One region of the Entomomonas sp. E7T21 genome, then DNA from elsewhere that is predicted to be linked to it. Evidence: predicted binding sites of a transcription regulator. Region 1 holds the regulator's gene; the other holds the start of a gene.
The links. Region 1 encodes sigma-54, which starts transcription at its own class of promoters, with help from an activator protein. Its sites were predicted from a motif close to ANTGGCATNNANNTTGCTNT; they were not measured.
Positions count from the first base shown of each region.

Region 2: the regulator sigma-54 is predicted to act here: its motif matches at 4,211-4,230, upstream of ACQVD9_RS02060 (pilin).

Region 1 covers NZ_CP191672.1:709,079-717,717, reverse strand. The annotation lists gene ptsN (PTS IIA-like nitrogen regulatory protein PtsN) at 1-443, opposite strand, end outside; gene hpf (ribosome hibernation-promoting factor, HPF/YfiA family) at 634-921, opposite strand; gene ACQVD9_RS03460 (RNA polymerase factor sigma-54) at 996-2,489, opposite strand; gene ACQVD9_RS03455 (DNA polymerase III subunit chi) at 2,635-3,120, shown strand; gene ACQVD9_RS03450 (alpha-hydroxy acid oxidase) at 3,117-4,205, opposite strand; gene ppk1 (polyphosphate kinase 1) at 4,224-6,410, opposite strand; gene hemB (porphobilinogen synthase) at 6,439-7,449, opposite strand; gene ACQVD9_RS03435 (DedA family protein) at 7,691-8,242, shown strand; gene ACQVD9_RS03430 (pirin family protein) at 8,377-8,639, opposite strand, start outside.
Region 2 covers NZ_CP191672.1:431,854-440,492, forward strand. The annotation lists gene ACQVD9_RS02035 (hypothetical protein) at 1-119, shown strand, start outside; gene ACQVD9_RS02040 (hypothetical protein) at 112-531, shown strand; gene ACQVD9_RS02045 (hypothetical protein) at 590-1,057, shown strand; gene dbpA (ATP-dependent RNA helicase DbpA) at 1,654-3,021, opposite strand; gene ACQVD9_RS02055 (hypothetical protein) at 3,264-3,479, shown strand; gene ACQVD9_RS02060 (pilin) at 4,306-4,794, shown strand; gene ACQVD9_RS02065 (pilin) at 4,930-5,412, shown strand; gene ACQVD9_RS02070 (DUF2218 domain-containing protein) at 5,439-5,714, opposite strand; gene serA (phosphoglycerate dehydrogenase) at 5,808-7,037, opposite strand; gene ACQVD9_RS02080 (FAD-binding oxidoreductase) at 7,217-8,608, shown strand.

The sequences.
Region 1 (8,639 bases):
ACAATTATTTGATAAAGCTGTTGACTCTCAGTTGCAGCTCTTATCTGCTTACATATTTCGGTATCACTTAATAACTCAGCTATTTGTTTAAGCAACTGTAAATGCTCATCAGTTGCCTCTGCTGGCACAACCAAGCCTATTAAAATATCTACTAGCTGTTCATCAACTGCATCAAAATCTATAGCTGTACCTAATTTCACTATGACTACTATTGGCTCCTCACAACTTGCCATACGGCAATGAGGAATAGCAACGCCATTACCAAAACCTGTAGTGCCTAGTCTTTCCCGCTCTATCAGATGCTCAAAAACTTCTTGCTCATTTAGGCTAGCACAAGCTGCAGCCACTGTTTTAGCTATTACTTCTAATGCACGTTTTTTACTCGTTACATTAACATCAACTAACACTTGCGATGGTGTTAGGAATTCTTTTAGTTGCATCATATAGCAGAATAAACTTCAATAAATTTACTAAGTATTTGTAACATTACACTATTTTAATGTCTGTCTTTAGACAACAAGATTATTAAATAATTACTGTGTATATAGTTACGTCTCATTAAAAATAATTAAGGTTTGATTTTATAACAATTTCTTGTTTATAAATATCAAACCTTAATAACAAAAAGTTAAATTAGTGTTTTTGGTGTTTTTCTTTAAATTTAATCAATTGACGGTCTAATTTATCAACTAAAGCATCAATGGCAGCATACATATCCGTATTTTCTGCACCAGCAACCACCTCACCGCCAGCTAACTGGAGTGTTGCATCAACCTTTTGGTTTAACTTTTCAACACTCATAATCACTTGTGCACTAGTAATTTTATCAAAATGCCGCTCAAGACGAGCAAACTTTTCATCAATATAATTACGTAGTGCGTCGGTAACATCAAGTTGGTGACCACTAATGTTAATTTGCATAAATTTCTCCTTAACATTTTTAATTACTTATACCCACTTTAGGTATAAGGTAAGTTGCCTTGATCGGCAATTCTTTAAATTAACCGTTTACGTTCACTAGATGAACCAATACCTAAAGCCTCACGGTACTTAGCCACAGTTCTTCTAGCCACCTGAATCCCCTGATCTTCAAGCAATGTAGTTAATTTACTATCACTTAAAGGTTTTTTCGGATCCTCAGCCGCTATGAGTTTCTTAATCATAGCGCGAATAGCGGTTGATGAACACTCCCCACCCTCAGAAGTACTAACATGACTTGAAAAAAAGTATTTCAATTCATAAATACCACGCGGTGTATACATATACTTTTGAGTAGTTACCCGAGAAATAGTTGACTCATGCATTTCCACAGCATCAGCTACTGAGGAAAGAATAAGTGGTTTCATCGCTTCTTCACCATACTCTAAAAAACCACGTTGATGTTCAACTATTTGGGTTGCTACTTTCATTAAAGTTTCATTACGGCTTTGCAAACTCTTTATAAACCAACGCGCTTCCTGTAATTGATTCTTCAAAAAAGTATTATCTGAACTGGTATTAGCTCGCTGTACATAACCTGCATATTGAGGATTAACCCTCAACTTAGGAATCGCATCTTGGTTTAGTTCGACAATCCAATGATCCCTCTCTTTACGCACGATAATATCAGGAATGACATACTCTGGCTCTTTTGACTCAATTTGTGCACCTGGTTTAGGATTAAGGTGCTGAATAAGCATAACTATTTGCTTTAATTCATCTTCTTTAATCTTCATAGTGCGCATTATTTGGCTATAGTCTTTAGAACCCAATAAGTCTAAATGGTTTGTAACTAACTCAACTGCTTGCTGATAATAAGGGTGGTCATCAAATAACCCTTTTAATTGCAATAAAAGACATTCTTTTAAATCTCTAGCAGCAATACCTATAGGGTCAAACTGTTGAATACAATGAAGTACCATTTCTACTTCATCAAAATCAGTATCCAATGAATCATCTAAGCCATGATGGATTTCTTCTAAAGATTCTTCTAAATAACCATCCTCATTAATACAATCAATAATATTAACTGCAATGGTTTTATCTTTATCGCTCATATGAGCAACATTGAGTTGCCATAATAAATGGCTTTGTAATGTTTCACCTACAGAGGTGTAATTCGTAAAATCAGATTCTTCATCATCACCATGGATATTGCTAACATTATTTTGGTAAATATCATCCCAGTCAGTATCTACAGGAAGCTCTTCAGGAATTACATCGGTTGCCACAGCATCCGTTTCTGGCTCATTAATAGCCACTTCTTTATTATCTTTAAAGCTAATTTCCTGACTACTAGGATTAACTAAAATATCCTCTTCACCTAATAAATTACTGTCATCAAAATCATCTCCTGCTTCTTGTTGTTCTAGCATGGAGTTTGACTCTAAAATCTCTTGAATTTCCTGTTGTAAATCTATAGTAGACAATTGCAAAAGCCTAATGGCTTGTTGCAACTGTGGAGTCATCGACAGTTGCTGTCCTATCTTTAACGTTAACGATGGCTTCATAACAAATTAACATCTCTTATTTACTTTTAAGCAAATTATATGCCTGTTTTTTTATTCTTCAAATAATAACATGCTGAAAAAATGAAACAACCAACATAATGAAAATAACTTTAATGCATCTATTTAAAATATATAGTAATATGATTTGTTATATTCAATCCCTTCTTCCAACCTTGTTGTTATTTATCTATTAACCATGCTTAAAGTAGATTTTTATAACCTACCCACTTCTACGATAGATGACTGTTTATTATTCAGTTGTCGGCTAATTAATAAAGCATGGTTACAGGTTGGCAATATCTATGTGCACTGCCAAAACCAACAACAGCGTCAACAATTAAATCAATTATTGTGGCAATTTAAACCAGACAGCTTTATTCCACATGATTTATTAGAAGAAAACCCAAGTAGCCCCATTACATTAGGGCTAGAAGAGTTAGATTATCAAACTATCAACTATCCACTATTAATTAATCTAAGTTTTGACATACCCAAGCATCATCAACAATTTACGCGTATTGCCGAGTTTGTGATTGATGATGCTTTACTTAAAGATAAAGCTCGAGCCAATTACCGTTTTTATAATACAGCCCAATATAATGTGCAGTACCACAATTTAAATAAAATTTAAGACTGCCAAACTACTGTAGGATTAATATCCGCCAAGGTACGACAACCTGTCAACACCATAGCCGCTTCTAACTCTGCCCTCAGTATATTTAATAAATGAACAACACCTACAGCACCAGCTACTGCTAATGCATAGATATAAGGTCTACCAATCAATACAGCATTCGCTCCCAAAGCAACTGCCTTTAAAATATCCGTACCACGACGAATACCACCATCCATCAATATAGGCACCCTACCAGCCACTTGTTCAGCAATTCTAGGGAGAAGATCAATAGCAGCAGGCAAAGTATCTAATACACGCCCGCCATGATTAGAGATTATCAGGCCATTTACACCTAACTGGATCGCTTGTTCTGCATCTTCTACAGAGGTTATTCCTTTAAGCAATATTGGCAAAGAAGTAATTGATTGTAGCCATTCAATATCTTGCCATGTAGGTACATTAGCTAACTGCCCTGAAAACAGCGGACTTTCTAATAAATTAGCAGTATTATTAACAACCTGCATTCCCTGCAAATTCACTGAAGAAATACCCTGCGGTAATCGAAAATTAACTCGCTGCTCACGATTGCGTACACCACTAATAGGGGCATCAACTGTCAACACCAATGCTTTATAACCCGCTAACTCGGCTCGTTTTACCAATTCTGCGGTAAACATTCGATCAGCTTGAATATAAAGCTGGAACCATAATGGTTTAGTCGCATGTTCAGCCACCTCTTCTAATAAAGTACTGGCCATAGTACTTACCACCATACCAGCACCTATAGCTGAAGCAGCTTGCACTGTAGCTAATTCACCCTCTTTATGAAATAACTTATGCCACGCCACAGGCGCTAACAGAATAGGAAATGGTAACGTATTACCTAGTAAACTGAGTTTAGTATTAGCTCCTTCAAAACCACTTAATACTCTGCCTTGCAATTGAATACGCTGAAATGCTTGCTTATTCCAGTCTAGCGTTAACTCATCACCACTACCACCTACTAAATAACTCCATGCGACGTGATCTATCATTTTTGCCGCACTTTTTTCATAATCCTCTACGGAAAATAATTGCGGTGGTATGATTGAATAAGGCATATGTGCTCCAATTATTTCCTATAATTTATTTAAACTACTACCTTGGTTTGTTAACTGCTCGAATAAAATCTGTTGTGCTGACTTAGGTATTTGATTACCTGTTGGCACTGAACGAATGTAACTACCATCACTTTGTAAAATCCAACTATGCGTATTATCACTTAAATAAATTTCTAACTCTTTCTTAACCCGTGTAATTAGTTTTTTACCTTCAATAGGGAAACAGGTTTCTACACGCATATCTAAATTGCGCTCCATCCAATCAGCGCTAGATAGATAGATTTTCTCTTCACCACCATTCAAAAAATAAAATACTCGGCTATGTTCAAGAAAACGACCAATGATTGAACGTACCTGAATATTTTCAGAAACACCAGCCACACCTGGCCTTAAACAACACTTACCACGAATAATTAAATCTATCTTAACTCCTGACTGGCTAGCCTTATAAAGTGCTCGAATCATCTTAGTATCAGTCAGCCCATTAATTTTTAAAATAATACGAGCAGGTAGTCCCTTACTAGCAGCTGCTGCTTCACGGTTAATCATTTCTAACAAGTTTTTCTTAAGGGTAAATGGCGAATAAAGTAATTTTTTCATCCGTTGTGTTTTACCCATGCCGATCAGTTGACCAAATAACTTATGTAAATCTTCACATAAGGCCACATCAGCTGTTAACAAACTATAGTCTGTGTATAATTTTGCATTACTTGCATGATAGTTGCCCGTACCTAAATGAGCATAACGACGTAATTCATCACCTTCACGGCGTAACACTAAACACATTTTAGCGTGAGTCTTAAAGCCTACTACGCCATAGGTAACAATAGCACCAGCTTCCTGTAAACGAGTAGCTAATTGTAAGTTAGATTCTTCATCAAAACGGGCACGTAACTCAATAACAGCAGTCACTTCTTTACCGTTACGGGCCGCTTCCACCAAACCATCTACCACCTCAGAATTTGCCCCTGTGCGGTATAAAGTTTGTTTAATAGCCAGCACATTAGGGTCTTTTGCTGCTTGTCTTACAAAATCAACTACAGGTGTAAAAGACTCATAAGGATGCAGTAATAACACATCAATTTTTGACAGAGTAGCAAATAGATTATCTTTCTTTTTCTGTAAAACTCTTGGGATCACAGGCGAAAAAGCTTTACTTTGTAAGTCTGGGTGGCCTGCTAAACTGGTAATACTAAAAAGTCGCGTTAAGTTTACCGGTCCATTAACTTTATATAGCTCCCCTTTAGAAAGGCTAAATTGTTCGCTTAAATAATTAGATAAATGCTCTGGACAAGCATCCACTACTTCTAACCGAACCGCATCACCATAGCGACGGGAAAACAACTCACCTTTTAATGCTCTGGCTAAATCTTCTACATCTTCAGCATCTACTGACAAATCAGCATTACGGGTTAACCTAAATTGATAACAGCCTTTAACCTGCATACCAGGAAATAAATCATCTGCATGGGCATGAATTAATGATGATAAGAAAACAAAATTATCACCAGCACCACCTACCTGTTCAGGAATCCTAACAATTCTAGGTAATGATCGAGGCGCAGGAATAATAGCTAACCCTGAGCTACGCCCAAACACATCAGTACCTTCTAACTCAACAATAAAATTAAGGCTTTTATTGACTAACAATGGAAATGGATGGGTTGGATCTAAACCTATTGGACTGACAATTGGTGCTATCTCTTCTTTAAAAAATTTGCGTGCCCATGTTTTAATTTTAGGATTCCAATGGCGACGACGAATAAACCGAATATTCTGTTCAGCCAATGCAGGTAGTAAAACCTCATTCAGAATACGATACTGACGTTCCACTTGGTGGTGTACAACTGTATTCAATTGCTTTAGCACTTGTCGAGGCAATAACCCATCTGCACCAATTTGTTCGCGGGAAAACTTTACTTGCTTTTTAAGGCCAGCCACACGAATCTCAAAAAACTCATCTAAGTTACTAGAGAAAATTAATAAAAATTTTAAACGTTCTAATAGCGGATAAGATTCATCCAGTGACTGCTCAAGTACTCGTATATTAAACTCTAACAGTGAAAACTCACGATTTAAATACAAACTATAATCATCGAGATTAATGGGCGTTTCGTCTTGTTTAATAGGTTCAATTGTTTCATCAACAATCTCTACTATGTTTGCTTCCACAATTTCCTGATTCTTTTTATCTTTTGTATTCATCACTATATTTCCAACCTTTACAGAAATATTAACTATTCTTTAGTTGCTGAGCTGCATATTTAGCAAAATAAGTTAAAATTCCATCAGCTCCCGCTCGTTTAAAGCCTACCAATGTTTCCATAATAATACTTTCAGAAAGCCAACCATTGTTTATAGCGGCCATCTGCATGGCGTATTCACCACTCACTTGATACACAAAGGTAGGCACTTTAAAGGCTTGTTTTACCCGATACACAATATCAAGATAAGGCGTACCTGGTTTAATCATCACCATATCTGCACCCTCAGCTAAATCAAGGGCAATTTCATGCAATGCTTCATCACTATTAGCGGGGTCCATTTGATAATTAAACTTATTCGATTTTCCTAAATTACTGCTTGAGCCTAATGCATCACGAAATGGTCCATAATAAGCACTGGCATATTTAGCCGAGTATGCCATCAATCTTGTGGTATGGTAATCGGCCACCTCAAAAGCTTCACGAATTGCTTGAATGCGTCCATCCATCATATCTGATGGAGAGATAATCTGTGCGCCAGCCTCAGCATGAGACAAACTTTGTTTAACTAGTGCTTCAATGGTTACATCATTAATCACATAGCCATCTGCATCAATAATACCATCTTGACCATGTGTGGTATAAGGGTCTAACGCCACATCAGTCATAACCCCCAATTCAGGTACATTTTCTCTTAATGCACGAATGGTACGTTGTATTAACCCATCAGGATTCCAAGCCTCACGTCCATCTTCTGTTTTTTTACTAGGATCTATCACTGGAAATAAGTCGATAGCTGGAATACCTAATGCAACTAATTGCTCAGCTTCTTTTAATAACTCATCAATGGATAGCCTTTGCACACCAGGCATAGAAGACACATCTTCACGGTAACTTTTTCCTTCCGTAACAAATACTGGCAAAATTAAATCATTCGCTGTTAATTGATGCTCACGAACTAAGCGTCTTGAAAAATCATCAAAACGATTGCGACGTAATCTAGTAGCTGGAAATAATCGGTTGGAATAAGAAAAAGACACCTTTGCCTCCTAATAAGCTAAATTTCTTCGATTATACGCTTAATTTAACAAAATCATGCATAATCGTCTTACTTATTATTCTACTTGAATCTATCGTACTCTGTAGCAAATTAAATATTTTTAAATACTTTACGAACAATAAGTTAGATTTTGTCACGATTTATCTTACAATACGGTAGGACTTTTTTGTTTATACTGGTAAGTTATAACCTATTATTATCATTTACAATAAGATCATCATATGATGGAACAACTGCTTAACGATTATGGCTATCTAGCTTTATTTATAGGAACGTTTTTAGAAGGTGAAACCATTCTTGTATTAGCTGGAATCGCTGCAGCGCACGATTTCCTAGACTTAAAAACCGTTATTATTGTAGCTTTTATAGGCAGTTATTGTGGGGATCAACTTTGGTATTTTTTAGGTAGATACTATGGTATTTCCCTTTTACAAAAAAGACCAAAATGGCAAAAATCTGCAGATAAAGCATTAATCTATTTTAGAAAGAATCCTGACTTATGGGTTCTCACTTTCCGCTTTATGTATGGGCTACGTACTATTATGCCTGTCGCTATTGGTATCTCAGGCTACTCCCCCAAACGCTATGTAATTCTTAATGGCATAGGTGCCATTATATGGTCAATTGTATTAGGCAGTACCGCTTATTATTTTGGTACGATTGTGTTGAGTTATTTAAAAGATTACGAACTTATATTCCTAGGTGCTATTGTTGCTCTTGCCCTTTTCTTATGGATAAGGCGTTTTATAAAGAATAGGAAACCCCCCCAATAACTACATAGCTGTTGCTATACAATTTTAGACGAGGCGAATGACTGAAGACAGTACAATTAGTACGGCAAAGTCATTCAACGACGTATAAAAATGTAGAATAATAGCTATATAACGCTTCCTTGCGTTATGGAGAGTTACATAGGTACTTCAATCAACAGAATTCGACTATCTGCCCTCTCAGGCGTAATCTTAATGGTAGATTCACCTGTAATACCTAATGCATCCTGATCTAAAAGCTTGATATTACCAACAGTTGCTTCACCTTGAATAATAAATGCATAAACACCATTGTTTACATCATGCAGCTTATATTCAATAGGTTTTAACTCATTAAAATGCCCTAGAGAAAACCATGCTTGTTGGTGAATCCATGCCCCTTCATCATCTGGATTTGGAG
Region 2 (8,639 bases), 280 kb from region 1:
TAATAAAGATCATTAGAGAAATTTATAAAGCACGAGTGTCAGCTTGTGAGTCGCCATCATTTATAGAGGCGTACATGGAATTGGTTCGTATGTTTAAGTTGGAGAAAGAATATGTCTAGATATATAGGTGTTGGAGGGGTAATTCGCTCTGGTATGTTTAATATAATAGGTTATAACATATTATGGAATTGTTTAAAAATGATTTATGTTATAAATAAAACAGATATACAATTGAAAAAATTGTTAGAAACTACATTAAATAGTAATGATTTTATAGCAGAAGAAGCAGTAATATACTTTTATAATTTGCCTGATGAAATAAAAGATGACTATTATGATTTTAAGCATGGAGATTTATCTAATAAAATTATTTTCCAATATGCTAACAATAAGATTGCGGTAGATAAAGCAATAGGTGCAGATTCGATTGCTAATTTCTGTATGCGACATGCAGAGAATAAAGAAACCTTACGTCCTTTATATAATCAAATCCGAGAGAAGTTTAATATCACTTACCCACATATAGTATAAAGCATATATTGACAGTATTTATGGGTAAATATACCCTTATAGAATAGGATAAAATAAAGTGAAGAATTTAATTTCATTATTTATTGTACTTATTGCTCTATGTGGGATTAATCATGCTGAAACTGCTTCTTTTAATATTGATAGTGAAGAATCTGCAAGAAGTTATCTACATTTTTTTGAAAAAAAAGCAAATGAGCAAATCCACACACATTCAATGTCAAATGTTAATGCGGTAATATTTGATCAGAAAGATACTTTGACTATACAACTCATCTTTGATAAAAATGAGGAAGAGCTTTCTAAAATACAAAATGCATTAGAGTTAGATAACAATATAAACTGTGATACTTCAAAATATTCAGTATTTCACTATGGAAGTGGTCTAAGTGTTACGATAAATCCATATCTTCAAAAAACTTTAAATTATGGGTTCAATATTAGATTTGAAATTATTTCTAATAAAACAATGCTCCCTATCGGAAATATCCTTATTAATGAAGATGAATGTCATAAGGCTTTTAGATAAGTGAGGGTAGTTTACCTCAAGAAGTTAAGCCAACACACATAGTTGTGGATAAAATAACATGGTAAGAAAAAAAGCCTTGAATCAATAAATAGTATGCCTAAACACCATGTAACATCACCATTTAATAGTAAAATATTATCTAAGCACAATCTATTAAATAACAGGTGATAATAATTGGGTAATGGATAATTCTAACAAGTGTTCAAAAGAGTCAGCTTAATTTTTTATCTGTCTTTTTATAATTTGTTAGCACTTATCTAAAAGAGATCTATTAATAAAATTTTGTTAGATAAGCTATTTATAATAATACCAGATTCATCAGGATAAAATATGTTGAAAAAGATTCCTATTCAAATATGTTACTGGATGTAAAACAGATATTTATTTAGAAAAGAATGTAAGTCAGACTTAATCTAGCAGATACTTATATAAAATGGGGTACTGTACGATCAGGTCTTAACTATTCCAATTAATGAGATATTGGTTGCTGCATTGTTCAAGTATATGTTTTTTGATTGTTCTGTGTTTTAATTGTAGTTGAGTTATCTCTTATTGAGATAACTGATATCTAAGATAGTTCAGTTAAGCATCAGTTTTTATAACTTACATGCTCGGACCAGTTTACTTTTAATTTTTCCATGCTGAAAATAAGATAAGGCTTGTTTTACTATTGTGCGATCAATAGCAATATAAGTATAAAACTCAGTGATATTAATTTTTCCAATATTTTTGCTTTCTAAGTTAGCATCTTTGGTTAATGCACCGAGTACATCACCAGGTCTTACTTTATTTTTACGACCAATCGTCAAACACAATGTTTGCATATTGGGTATTACAATGTTTGTGGGATCAATAGTTAAATTAGGTAATGATTTCCAGTTAAGCTTGAAATTTAATTCTTTTTCAATGGCATTAGCTCTAACAACCTCACTTGTTGCGACTAAGGTGATAGCTATCCCCTTTGCTCCAGCTCTTCCTGTTCGGCCAATCCTATGGACATACACCTCAGGATCGGGTGTGATTTGGTAATTAATGACAACGTCTAGCTCTTTAATGTCTAAGCCCCGAGCAGCAACATCTGTTGCTACCAAAATAGCACAGCTTTTATTAGCAAATTGAAATAATACCTGTTCTCGCTCACGCTGCTCTAAATCACCATGTAATGCGATAGCACTATAGCCTAGCCCATTCAAGTAGGACTCAACGTCTTGACAAGCTACCTTTGTGTTACAAAAAACAATGGTTGATTCACAAGGGTTCAGATTAATCATTTTGGCTAATGCTTGATCACGTTGATGGTTTTCAATTTCATAAAAATATTGCTCAATCTCATTATGTGGTTCTTCTGTAGAGATCATCACGGGCGAGTTCTGAATCTTTTTACTCATCGCCATGATGCTATCAGGATAAGTAGCAGAGAAAAGGAGCGTTTGACGAGAGGTTGGTGATGCAGCCAGTATGCTACTAATATCTTCTTCAAAACCCATTTCAAGCATTCTGTCGGCTTCATCAAGAACTAGTGTATTTAATTGCTTTAAATTTAAAGTCTGCCGTTCTAGATGATCGACTAATCTTCCTGGTGTTCCGACTACAATATGTGCGCCATGCTCTAAAGAACCTATCTGTGGTCCTACAGGAACACCTCCACACAGCGTTAACACTTTGACATTACTCATAAGACGAGCTAAGCGACGAATCTCATTGGCAACCTGATCAGCTAATTCGCGGGTTGGGCAAATAACAAGCGCTTGTGTGGAGAATTGTTTAACATTCAGTTTAGATAATAAGGCTAAACCAAATGCAACGGTTTTTCCACTGCCTGTTTTGGCTTTAGCTATCACATCTTTGCCCGCCAGAGCTAATGGCAACGTTTGCTCTTGAACGAGAGTCATGGAAGTAAATTCCATTAACGCTAAATTATCTAATAAGGTTTGTTTTAAAGGTAAGGATGAAAATGATTTCACAAGGGCTCTTTGTTATAACAAGTAGTTAAATAAGCTTTTATCATACCTGATTAAAAACATAATTACTTTAATTATGCTGCAACATAGTTGCTCTCTATATTGTTCCCAAGCCTCCCTCATTTCCTTATGATAATTATAACGCTGATAAATGCGCTTAAATTTATTTTCTTCAGTATGATTTAAGCAACGCTCAGCCACTTCAGGTAATACAACCAATTATATAGAAGAAAATAAAAGTTATAGTGCAAGCAATTTTACTCTTTATAGTAAACCAGTACTTGAACACATTAGTGAGCTTTTTTGATGGTTATATGACTTATTTTAAGAGCATAAAAATTTATTTTGGCTTTTATACTGTAAGAAATATTGGAAAAGAGAAAAAGTCAGTATTAGATGATGGTGAAGAATGGAAAGAGGATTTAGAAAAGATATCTAAGGAAGATCCATCTTCTTGGTAATCAATTTTAAAAGGGTTTAACAGCCCTTTTTTATTGGCAAGATAATAACGTAATAGTTGAATCAAGTAAGCCAACAGCAGAAGCTTTAAATGCTCAACGTGCGCTCGATAAAATTTTAATTCTTGAATAGGGAGTGGAATCATGGCAAAAACAGGCGTTTTTATAAATAGCGAATGTTATTTAATTAACTCTAATCTTGTCAAAATTTTTTGAAGAAACAAAAAAGTATTTTTCAGAAAATGAAATGGAGCTAGAGAATATTCCAGAAATTTTTGAATATTTGCAGGCTTGGTTTATTGCTTCAGGTATAGATTTAGACAGTTTAAATAAAACGAGTTTCAACATACGTTAATCTCTATGAGAGGAGTAACAATTGGATTTGGAGAAAGGTGAGAGTTATAGAGGTTGGAAACTATAATACTACTTTTGTGTGTTATATTCATTTAAATATGATGGTTATTGTGTTAGTTAGTATGCTTTATACTGTTTCCTTTAAAATCTAACAATATAATTAATTTAAGAGAATTTAGTTAAAATTTAAAAAAGAGAAATAATTTTATGATTATAAAATGTAATAAATTGTACAAGCATGACAAAAAATGTCACTTCTTTTCATTTTATTCGTAAAATATAAAATTAATAAGAATAGCGATATAAAGATAAGGCAAATAATTATTTTATAAGATATTGAATTTAAATAATATTTTTGTTTTTTTAGTTCTTTTCCTAAAGTTGGCATACTATGTGCTTGTTTATAGTCAGTCAGAGGGTATGTATATTTGCTATAACTCCCTTGATCTAAACTAAAATATATTGGAGAAACAACATGAGAACTATGCAAAAAGGTTTTACTTTAATCGAATTAATGATCGTAATTGCAATTATCGGTATTCTAGCTGCGATTGCTATCCCAGCATACCAAGATTACATTGGTCGTGCTCAAATGGCTGAAGCTTTAAGCTTAGCTTCTGGTCAAAAAGGTGCAATAGCTGAATACTATAGTTCAAATAATCAGTGTCCAAAAAACAATACTTCAACTACAGCAGGTGGTATTGCTTCACCTTCTAAAATCGCTGGTAAATATGTATTATCAGTAACTACTGGTGATGCTAGTGGTGGTACTATTACACTTGGTTCTGCTACAATTACTCCTGTATGTCAAATTGATGCTAAAATGAGAAATACTGGTGTTAATGGTGATATCGCTGGTGGTACTTTATCATTAAAAATGGGTGTAACTTCAGGTGCTTTCCAATGGGGTTGTAGCTCAGCTGATATCGACGATAAATACTTACCATCTACTTGCCAAAAATAATTAAATTTTTGGTTAGAGTTATAAAAAAACCCTGTTTTACAGGGTTTTTTTATTAAATATTTTATTGTATTTGTTGGTAGTTAAGTGTTTTATATAATGGTTCTTAATTGTAGATAAATTGATTTGGGGGCTACAATGAAATCACAACAAGGTTTTACATTAATGGAATTAATGATAGTAATAGCCATTATAGGAATTTTAGCTGCGATTGCTATCCCTGTTTATCAAGATTATATTGGTCGTGCTCAAATGGCTGAGGCATTAAGTTTAGTATCAGGTCAAAAAGCCTCTGTAGCAGAATATTATAGTGCTAAGAATCTTTGTCCAGAAAATAGTACTTCAAATAATGCTGGCGGTATTGCTAAGCCTTCGGAAATTTCTGGTAAATATGTGCTATCTGTTACAGTAAAAGAGGATAAAACTCAAACTATTATGCTTGGTAGCAATGGCATACAATCAATATGTGGTGTTGTGGCAAAAATGCGTTCTACAGGCGTTAATGGTAATCTTGTTGGTAGTGAATTAGGATTATATATGGCAGTGACATCAGGTTCTTTTCAATGGGGTTGCATAAGTAATGCTTTAAAGCAATATTTGCCTGCCTCTTGTCAGAACTAATTTTTATAGCCCTGCTTATGCAGGGTTTATTGCCAATTTAATATTAGTTCTTCTTGCCAAGCTATTCTAACAAAATGTCTATCCATAATATCGATGACTTCTTGTAGGTCAGTTTGATTATTAGCTTCTGCTTTTAGTTTTAATCCATCCATAACTTTTTCTATATAACCTTTTCCTATCTTAAAATTTATTTCACCATGGTTTTCATCATAGTTAACTATAACTTTGTGAGCAAAATGTTTGCATAGTCTATTGATGTATTTTGATGGAGTTGATGTTTCTACATAAGCTTCTGCTATCATATTAAACCTATATTTATTGATTTTTATATGAATTAGTATATAAAAAAACCTCAACTAACGTTGAGGTTTTTTGAAAATAAATATTATTCTCAATTAGAACAATACACGACAGCGAATAGTACCTTTTACTTGTTGTAATTTTTCTTGAGCAAGTTCGGATGATTTTGCATCTAAGTCAATGACTACATAACCCACTTTTTCATTGGTTTGTAGGTACTGGCCACAAACGTTAATGCCATTATCAGAGAATACTTTATTAATTTCGCTCATAACACCTGGAATATTTTGATGAACATGTAGTATACGGTGAATATCTGGATGAGAAGGCAAAGCAACTTCTGGGAAATTTACAGCAGTAATAGATGAACCATTATCACTGTATTTAATTAACTTTTCAGCTACTTCTACGCCAATATTTTTCTGAGCTTCCATCGTTGAACCACCAATATGAGGGGTTAAGATAACATTATCTAAACCACGCAATGGGCTTTGGAATTCATCTTTATTGCTACGAGGTTCTACTGGGAATACATCTATGGCAGCACCGCTTAGATGGTTATCTTTTATGGCATCTGCTAACGCATCAATCTCTACCACTGTACCACGTGAAGCATTAATTAAAATGCTACCTTGTTTCATTTGGCGTATTTCTTTTTCACCAATCATCCATTTAGTAGAGGGTAGCTCTGGAACGTGTAGGGTTACAATATCAGCAGTGGCTAATAATTCTTGTAAGGTATCAGTTGGTTTAGCGTTACCTAGAGATAATTTGTTAACTACATCGTAGAAGATTACATTCATTCCTAACCCTTCAGCTAGAATTGAAAGCTGTGTACCAATAGAACCATAGCCTATAATACCAAGGGTTTTTCCTCTAATTTCAAAGGAGTTAGTAGCTGATTTTAACCAACCACCACGATGACAAACCATATTCTTTTCTGGAATACCACGTAGTAATAAAATAGCTTCAGCTAATACTAACTCTGCTACTGAGCGAGTATTTGAGTAGGGGGCATTAAATACTACAATGCCACGCTCACAAGCGGCTTGTAAGTCAACTTGGTTAGTACCAATACAGAAACAGCCAACAGCGATAAGTTTTTTAGCACAATCAAAAACTTCAGCTGTTAAATGGGTACGGGAGCGGATGCCAATAAAGTGTGCATCAGCAATTTTTTCTTTTAGTTCTTCTTCCGGTAGTGAGCCTGAGATCGCCTCGATATTCTCATAGCCTGCTGCTTTTAAGGTATCAATAGCAGATTGATGAATACCTTCTAGAAGAAGAAATTTAATTTTGCTTTTGTCTAAAGAAGTTTTGCTCATTGCTCTATGTCCGCTTTTAAATAAAAATCAGAAATAATATCTGTTATCTCTTAAAATTTTAACAATTAAGAGTACGCTAAAATTAGCTATCTATGCTAGCATATTCTAATTCATTCTAGTGTGTTAGAACTGGATATTTTATCAAGTTCTGTATGAATTTTTTGTGAGATTAAATAAAAATGACCAATGATGCTCTTCTAGAATCATTAAAACAATTAGTAGAACCCAGTAAAGTATTAACAGATAAAGATTCTTTAGAAAACTATGGCAAGGATTGGACACGAATTTATACACCTAATCCGTTGGCTATCGTTTTTCCAAAAACTATTGAAGAAGTACAAGCTATTGTGCGCTGGGCTAATCAACATAAAATAGGCTTAGTCCCTTCTGGTGGTCGTACAGGACTTTCAGGTGCAGCAGTAGCTAATAATCAAGAGGTGGTCGTTGCCTTTGATTATATGAATAAAATTCTAGATTTTAATGCTATTGATCGTGAAGTTGTGTGTCAGCCTGGTTTGGTTACTAAGCAGTTACAAACTTTTGCAGAAGAGCAAGGATTATATTACCCAGTAGACTTTGCCTCTAGTGGCTCTAGCCAAATCGGTGGCAATATAGGAACTAATGCGGGCGGTATTAAAGTAATCCGTTATGGTATGACTAGAAACTGGGTGGCTGGTTTAAAAGTAGTTACAGGTAAAGGTGATTTATTAGACCTCAATAAAGGGCTAATTAAAAATGCCACAGGTTATGATTTTCGTAATTTATTTATTGGTGCAGAGGGTACCTTAGGTTTTGTGGTAGAAGCTACCATTAAATTGGAGCGTAAACCTAGTAATTTAACAGTGTTAGTGTTAGGTACACCAGATTTTGACTCTATTATGCCTGTATTACATGCTTTCCAAAGTAAGTTAGATTTAACTGCTTTTGAGTTTTTCTCAGATAAATGTTTGGCGAAGATTTTGGATCGTGGTGATATTCCAGCACCTTTTGATAGTCGTTATCCTTTCTATGCATTAATTGAGTTTGAAGCCATTACTGAACATGTTAGGGATGAAGCAATGGCTGTGTTTGAGCATTGTGTAGAACAAGGTTGGGTATTAGATGGGGTAATTAGCCAAAGTGAACAGCAATTACAAAACCTATGGCGCCTGCGTGAAGATATTTCAGAAACGATTGCTCCGTTTACCCCCTATAAAAATGATTTGTCAGTAACGGTTAGTCAAGTGCCTGCTTTTTTAGCGGATATTGATAATATTGTAAAAGCCGATTACCCAGATTTTGATGTGCTTTGGTATGGTCATATTGGGGATGGTAACCTGCATTTAAATATTTTAAAACCAGCTAATTTGGATAAGGAAGATTTCTTTGCTAAATGCGCAGTGGTGAATACTAAAGTCTTTGAGGTGGTAGAAAAATACAATGGTTCAGTTTCTGCTGAACATGGGGTTGGGTTGGTTAAACGTGACTATTTAGAGTATAGCCGTTCTGCAACTGAAATTGATTATATGCGTGCAGTAAAAGCAGTATTTGATCCTAATAATATTATGAATCCAGGTAAGATATTTAAATAGTTTATCTTTAAGCTACCTTATATAACCGCTA